Regions from separate parts of the Pseudomonas sp. GW821-FHT02A08 genome, predicted to be linked through region 1. Evidence: predicted binding sites of a transcription regulator. Region 1 holds the regulator's gene; the other holds the start of a gene.

Region 1 (3,938 bases):
CCCTCCCGATTTTGCTCAGTCTGGGCGCAGCACTGGGAAGCGTGAGCGCCTGGGCTCTGCCGGAAGATCAACAGCAGCCTATCCGCATTCAGGCCGACGATGCCCAACTGGACGACAAGCAAGGTATTGCCACCTATAAGGGTGACGTGATCATCACCCAAGGCTCGATGAAGGTGACAGGCAACACCGTTACCATCACCCGCACCCCGACTGGTGACATTGACGTAGTGACCTCGGTGGGCAACCTGGCGTACTTCGAGCAATTGCAAACGGCTGGCGATACCAAGCCTGTCCAGGGCTGGGGCGTGACGATCCAGTATCACGCCACGCAAAATCGCGTCGTACTGATCGACAAGGCCAAGGTTGTCGACAAGGACAACAACGTCACCCAAGGCGAGAAAATTGTCTACGACACGGACAAGAAACTCGCCAGCGCCGGTCGCGCCACAGGCAGCAAGATCACCGAGTCGCGCCCGCGTATCGACATGGTGATCCAGCCGAAGAAGAAAACCGACGAGAAAAAGGCCCAGTAATGGCAACTCTGAAAGCTCAGCATCTGGCCAAGAGCTACAAGAGCCGCCAGGTCGTGCGTGACGTCAGCCTGTCCATCGACAGCGGCCAGATCGTCGGCCTGCTTGGCCCGAACGGCGCCGGCAAGACCACCTGCTTCTACATGATCGTCGGCCTGGTGCAAGCCGATCAGGGCCGCGTCCTGATCGATGACCTGGACGTCAGCCACCAGCCGATGCACGGCCGTGCAAAGGCCGGTATCGGCTACCTGCCGCAAGAAGCATCGATCTTCCGCAAACTGTCGGTGGCCGACAACATCATGGCCATCCTCGAGACCCGCAAGGAACTCGACAAGGCCGGCCGTCGCAAGGAACTGGAAAGCCTGCTGCAGGAGTTCCACATCAGCCACATCCGCGACAACCTGGGCATGAGCCTGTCCGGCGGCGAGCGCCGTCGCGTGGAAATCGCCCGTGCCCTGGCCACCAACCCGAAATTCATCCTCCTCGATGAACCCTTCGCCGGTGTGGACCCGATTTCGGTCGGCGACATCAAGCAGATCATTCACCACCTCAAGGCCAAAGGCATTGGCGTGCTGATCACGGACCACAACGTTCGTGAAACCCTGGATATCTGTGAAACCGCCTATATCGTCAATGACGGCCAACTGATCGCCGAAGGCGACGCAGAGACAATCCTGGCCAACGACCTGGTCAAGGAAGTGTATCTGGGCCATGAGTTCCGCCTGTAAACGCTGAGCCGTGCCCAGGCATCTGCCCGGGCACCCGGCCAGCCACTCACCAGCGCCTCGTGCCGACGAGCGTGGTCAGCCCCCGACAAGGGCAGCGCAGCAACACAAATTTATAGTTTTTTATTGTTACAGCGCTCTAGGCAAACCCTTTAGTTTCAGGCATATAATTTGCTTAAGTTTGGCGCCCCGGCGCCCTGTAGTGGATGGCGCATGTGCGCCGGCGAATAAGGTGTTAAGCCCCTGCCATGAAACCATCGCTAGTCTTGAGAATGGGCCAGCAGCTGACGATGACACCGCAGCTGCAACAGGCCATCCGCCTGCTCCAATTGTCGACCCTGGACCTGCAACAGGAAATCCAGGAGGCCCTGGAGTCCAATCCGATGCTCGAACGCCAGGAAGAAGGCGACGACTTCGACAATTCCGACCCCTTGGCCGACAACGCCGAACAAAAGCCCAACACTGACATCCAGGAGCCCTCCTACCAGGAAAGCGCCCCGACGGTTGATAACCTCGATGAGGGTGACTGGAACGAGCGTATTCCCAACGAACTCCCCGTCGACACCGCGTGGGAAGACGTTTACCAGACCAGCGCCAGCAGCCTGCCCAGCAATGATGATGACGAGTGGGACTTCACCACCCGCACCTCGGCCGGCGAAAGCCTGCAGAGCCACTTGCTGTGGCAACTGAACCTGGCCCCGATGTCCGACACCGATCGCCTGATCGCCGTGACCCTGATCGACTGCATCAACAATCAGGGCTACCTGGACGAAACCCTCGAGGAAATCCTCGAAGCCTTCGACCCGGAACTGGACATCGAGCTGGACGAAATCGAAGCCGTCCTGCATCGCATCCAGCAATTCGAGCCTGCCGGCATCGGCGCCCGCAACCTGGGCGAATGCCTGCTGCTGCAATTGCGCCAGCTGCCTGCCAAGACCCCTTGGCTGGCCGAGGCCAAGCGCCTGGTCACCGATTACATCGACCTGCTTGGCAGCCGCGACTACAGCCAGTTGATGCGTCGCATGAAGCTCAAGGAAGACGAACTGCGCCAGGTCATCGAGCTGGTTCAGAGCCTCAACCCTCGCCCGGGCTCGCAGATCGAGTCCACAGAAGCCGAGTATGTCGTTCCTGACGTCATCGTGCGCAAGGACAACGAGCGCTGGCTGGTCGAGCTCAATCAGGAGTCGGTGCCACGACTGCGGGTCAATGCCCAGTACGCCGGTTTCGTGCGCCGCGCCGACACCAGCGCCGACAATACCTTCATGCGCAATCAGTTGCAGGAGGCCCGCTGGTTCATCAAGAGCCTGCAAAGCCGCAATGAAACCCTGATGAAGGTTGCCACCCAGATCGTCGAGCATCAGCGCGGGTTCCTCGAATATGGCGACGAAGCCATGAAGCCGCTGGTCCTGCATGACATCGCCGAAGCGGTCGGCATGCATGAATCGACGATTTCACGGGTGACCACCCAGAAGTTCATGCACACCCCCCGGGGCATTTATGAACTGAAGTACTTTTTTTCCAGCCACGTAAGCACCTCCGAAGGCGGCGAATGCTCGTCTACGGCGATCCGGGCGATCATCAAAAAACTGGTTGCAGCGGAAAATCAGAAAAAGCCGTTGAGTGACAGCAAGATCGCTGGTTTACTGGAGGCACAAGGCATTCAGGTGGCTCGCCGCACCGTCGCCAAGTACCGCGAATCCCTCGGGATCGCGCCTTCGAGCGAACGCAAGCGGTTGATGTAGGGCCACGCCACAGCGTTCCAGTGGTAGATCATCTGATCTACCGCTTTATGCACTGGCAACGAAGGAGAAGCTGTATGCAAGTCAACATCAGTGGACACCAACTGGAAGTGACCGAACCTCTTCGCACCTACATCGGCGAAAAACTCGAACGATTGGAGCGACATTTCGACAAGATCACTAATGTGCAGGTCACGATGACCGTCGAAAAACTGAAGCAGAAAATCGAAGCCACGCTGCATATTCCCGGGAATGAAGTGGTCGCCAACGCGGAACATACCGATATGTATGCCGCGATCGACGCACTCACCGACAAGCTGGATAAACAACTCAAAAAGCATAAGGAAAAGACCCAGAGCCTCCTCCAGGGCGCAACCGGTCGTTAACACTCCCTACCCATGATCCGACTTGAAAGTATCCTGACCCCCGGCCGTTCCCTGGTGAACGTGCCGGGAGGCAGTAAAAAGAAAGCCCTCGAACAAATTGCCAATCTGATCGCCCGCGAAGTGCCGGCCCTGGAGATGCAAGATGTCTTCGAGGCATTGATCGCCCGTGAAAAACTCGGCTCCACCGGGTTTGGCAATGGCATCGCCATTCCACATTGCCGCCTCAAGGGCTGTGTTTCGCCCATCAGTGCATTGATGCACCTGGACGCCCCTATCGATTTCGACGCCATCGATGGCGCGCCGGTCGACCTGCTGTTCGTGCTGCTGGTCCCGGAAGCCGCCACCGATGCGCACCTTGAGCTGCTGCGACAAATCGCCAGCATGCTCGACCGCAAGGAAGTGCGCGAAAAGCTGCGTAGTGCTGCAAGCAACGAAGCCCTGTATCAGGTTGTCCTGGACGAGCAAAACGGTCAGTAATCATGCGCTTGATCATCGTCAGTGGCCGTTCCGGCTCAGGTAAAAGTACCGCCCTCAACGTTCTTGAGGACAACGGCTACT
Region 2 (3,938 bases), on a different contig from region 1:
TTTTTGGCGGCGCCATGGCGCAGGACATGATGGAGCTGATGCGCATCAACTTCTCGCTGCCGCGGGAAGTGATCCTGGATCAGCGCTCCATGTCCACCTACCTGATGCGCTCGGGGCAAATTGCCCTGTGGTCGATCCAGCCTGTGATGATTGCGCTGGTACTGGCCGCCATCATCGGCCCGATTTCCCTGGGCGGCTGGCTGTTCGCGGCGGGTTCCATGGCGCCCAAGTTCAGTCGCTTGAACCCCGGTCCCGGCCTCAAACGCATGTTCTCCACCAAGTCGCTGGTCGAACTGCTCAAGGCTCTGGCCAAGTTCATCATCATCCTGTTCGTGGCGCTGGCGGTGTTGTCGTCGGACATCGATGACCTGCTGCGCATCGCCCATGAGCCCCTGGACATGGCGATCATTCACAGCCTGCAAGTGGTGGGCTGGAGCACGTTGTGGATGGCTTGCGGGCTGATCCTGATCGCGGCGGTGGATGTGCCGGTTCAGCTCTGGGAAAGCCACAAGAAACTGCTCATGACCAAGCAGGAAGTGCGTGACGAACATAAGGACCAGGAGGGGCGGCCGGAGGTCAAGCAGCGGATCCGGCAGCTGCAACGCGAGATGTCCCAACGCCGGATGATGGCCGCCATTCCCGAGGCCGACGTGGTCATCACCAACCCGACCCACTACGCCGTGGCCCTCAAGTACGACCCGGAAAAGGGCAATGCGCCGGTATTGCTGGCCAAGGGTAGCGACTTCCTGGCCCTGAAGATCCGCGAGATCGCGGCGGCCAACGAGATTTTGCTGCTGGAGTCGCCAGCGCTGGCGCGCTCGATCTACTACTCCACCGAGCTTGAGCAGGAAATTCCTGGCGGGCTGTATCTCGCGGTGGCTCAGGTGTTGGCTTACGTTTATCAGATTCGACAGTATCGGGCGGGTAAGGGCAAGCGGCCTGATCCGCTCAAGGATGATTTGCCGATTCCGCCGGATTTGCGCCGGGATTCTTGAGTTTCGCGCTGTCGCTGATGCCCCCTTCGCGGGCAAGCCCGCTCCCACAGGGTTCTGCGCAAGCCGCACTGGCCTGCGCTGGCCTTTTCAGCTCAGCGCCTGATTTTGAGTAACATTCCGGCGAGGACGTCGTCCTTGTCGATACAGTGGTGTTTTACTGCCACCAGCAGATGCCCGCCGACCAGTGCGCCACAGCACCACGATGTCCAGGTATGAATGTATTTGGCCAGGTCGTAGAGGTCGGGATCAGGGGCAACCAGTGGCGGTAAAAGAAACAGTCCCGCCACAAGAATCGGTTTGTCTGCAACCGAGCTCCAGTACCAGCCTGAAAGGGGTAAGGCAATCAGCACAATGGCGTAAAGCAAGATGTGACCAATCATCGCGCCTTGTTTCATCAGTCCGCTCATGTGGTCTGGCAGCGCTGGAGGCGGATTCTTCAGTCGCCAGGCAACTCGCACGACAATCATGAAAAGCAGGGTGCTAGCCAATGCCTTGTGCAAGAAAGTGAGTTCGTGGTTGGGGTTCAGTTCATCACGCCAGTGCGTGGCCAGGATCCCCAGCGCCCAACTGCCCATCCAGACAAGTGCCATTCCCCAGTGCAGCCACTTGGCAGTGTTGGTGTATTCCGTGGTTTTAGCCTTCGGCATCGTTGCTTTCCTCCTTGTTCAAGGTTTTGTCAATTTGGAGCCTGGAACGCGATGTTGGAGGGGGTGCATTAACCGACTATTAGGTAGGCGGGCTCAACATCTAGAGATCGCGGCCTGCGAAAACCCTCTGTTTCGCCCCTTTGCAAAAGTTGGAAAGCTTCTTGCAATAGCCGCCCTGCGCCCGCTTCAGGCGTCAAAAGTTTGCTTTAAAGGAACGGGGAAAACCGGTGGATCGCTCTCAGTTAATCAACAGTGCCCGCACAAACGTTGCCGACCTCAGTCGAGGCAATCTGGGCGTGCCGCTGTTGCTGCTGGTCATGCTGGCGATGATGATGTTGCCGGTGCCGCCGTTCCTGCTGGACGTGTTCTTCACCTTCAACATTGCCCTGTCCATCGTCGTGCTGCTGGTGTGCGTCTACGCTTTGCGGCCGTTGGATTTCGCGGTGTTCCCGACCATTTTGCTGGTGGCGACGCTGTTGCGCCTGGCGTTGAACGTGGCCTCCACGCGGGTGGTGATGCTTCACGGCCAGGATGGCCATGCCGCCGCCGGCAAGGTGATCCAGGCCTTCGGTGAGGTGGTGATCGGCGGTAACTATGTGGTCGGTATCGTGGTCTTCGCGATCTTGATGATCATCAACTTCGTCGTGGTGACCAAGGGGGCTGGGCGGATTTCCGAGGTGAGCGCGCGATTCACCCTCGATGCGATGCCCGGCAAGCAAATGGCGATCGACGCCGACCTTAACGCCGGCCTGATCGATCAGGCCCAGGCCAAGGCCCGTCGCTCGGAAGTGGCTCAGGAAGCCGAGTTCTACGGTTCCATGGACGGTGCCAGCAAATTTGTCCGTGGCGACGCCATCGCCGGCCTGTTGATCCTGTTCATCAACCTGATCGGCGGCATGGCGGTCGGCATCTTCCAGCACGGCATGACCTTCGGCGACGCCGGCAAGGTGTATGCGCTGTTGACCATCGGTGACGGTTTGGTGGCGCAATTGCCATCACTGTTGTTATCGACAGCAGCGGCGATCATGGTGACCCGTGCGTCCGGTTCGGAAGACATGGGCAAGCAAATCAATCGCCAGATGTTCGCCTCGCCCAAGGCGCTGGCGGTGGCAGCCGGTTTGATGGCGGTCATGGGCCTGGTGCCCGGCATGCCGCACTTCTCGTTCCTGAGCATGGCGGCCCTGGCGGCCGGTGGCGCTTACCTGTTCTGGAAAAAGCAGAACGTCGCCAAGGTGCAGGCTCTGCAAGAGGTCAAGCGCCAGCAGGAGTTGCTACCGTCGCCGGCCCGCGCCCAGGAAACCAAGGAGCTTGGCTGGGATGACGTGACACCGATCGACATGATCGGCCTGGAAGTGGGTTATCGCCTGATTCCATTGGTGGATCGTAACCAGGGCGGCCAGTTGCTGGCGCGGATCAAGGGCGTGCGCAAGAAGCTGTCCCAGGATCTGGGCTTCCTGATGCCCACGGTGCATATTCGCGACAACCTCGACCTGGCGCCAAGTGCCTATCGCCTGACCCTCATGGGGGTGATCCTGGCCGAAGCGGAGATCTACCCGGATCGCGAGTTGGCGATCAACCCGGGGCAGGTCTACGGCACGCTCAACGGCATTACCGCCAAAGATCCGGCTTTCGGCCTGGAGGCGGTCTGGATCGAAATCAGCCAGCGCGCCCAGGCGCAATCCCTCGGTTATACGGTGGTGGATGCCAGTACAGTAGTGGCTACCCACCTGAACCAGATACTCTACAAGCATTCCAGTGAACTGATCGGTCACGAAGAAGTACAGCAACTCATGCAATTGCTGGCCAAAAGCTCGCCAAAACTGGCCGAGGAGCTGGTGCCGGGTGTGGTTTCGCTGTCGCAACTGCTCAAGGTGCTGCAAGCGCTGTTGGCCGAACAAGTGCCTGTGCGCGATATCCGCAGCATTGCCGAGGCGATCGCCAACAATGCCGCCAAGAGTCAAGATACCGCCGCGCTGGTGGCTGCCGTGCGGGTTGGCGTATCCCGCGCAATCGTCCAAAGCATTGTAGGCACTGAGTCGGAGCTGCCAGTCATCACGCTGGAGCCAAGGTTGGAACAGATATTGCTCAATAGTCTGCAAAAGGCAGGACAAGGCTCGGAAGAGGGCGTTCTGCTGGAGCCAAGCATGGCCGAGAAACTGCAACGTTCGTTGATCGACGCGGCGCAGCGTCAGGAGATGCAAGGTCAGCCGGTGATTCTGCTGGTGGCCGGTCCGGTTCGCGCGATGCTCTCGCGATTCGGCCGGCTCGCAGTCCCGGGTTTGCACGTGTTGGCTTA

Evidence for each region. The regulator sigma-54, encoded in region 1, starts transcription at its own class of promoters, with help from an activator protein. The targets are predictions, from matches to a motif close to ANTGGCATNNANNTTGCTNT.
Region 2: flhA (flagellar biosynthesis protein FlhA) is a predicted target of sigma-54. The motif match lies at 1,791-1,810, and genes of this name have one in related genera.

The regions. Positions count from the first base shown of each region.
Region 1 covers NZ_JBWKWD010000019.1:50,538-54,475, reverse strand. The annotation lists gene lptA (lipopolysaccharide transport periplasmic protein LptA) at 1-533, shown strand, start outside; gene lptB (LPS export ABC transporter ATP-binding protein) at 533-1,258, shown strand; gene AC07W4_RS15155 (RNA polymerase factor sigma-54) at 1,504-2,997, shown strand; gene hpf (ribosome hibernation-promoting factor, HPF/YfiA family) at 3,072-3,380, shown strand; gene ptsN (PTS IIA-like nitrogen regulatory protein PtsN) at 3,393-3,857, shown strand; gene rapZ (RNase adapter RapZ) at 3,860-3,938, shown strand, end outside.
Region 2 covers NZ_JBWKWD010000017.1:60,271-64,208, reverse strand. The annotation lists gene flhB (flagellar biosynthesis protein FlhB) at 1-995, shown strand, start outside; gene AC07W4_RS14190 (cytochrome b) at 1,088-1,642, opposite strand; gene flhA (flagellar biosynthesis protein FlhA) at 1,870-3,938, shown strand, end outside.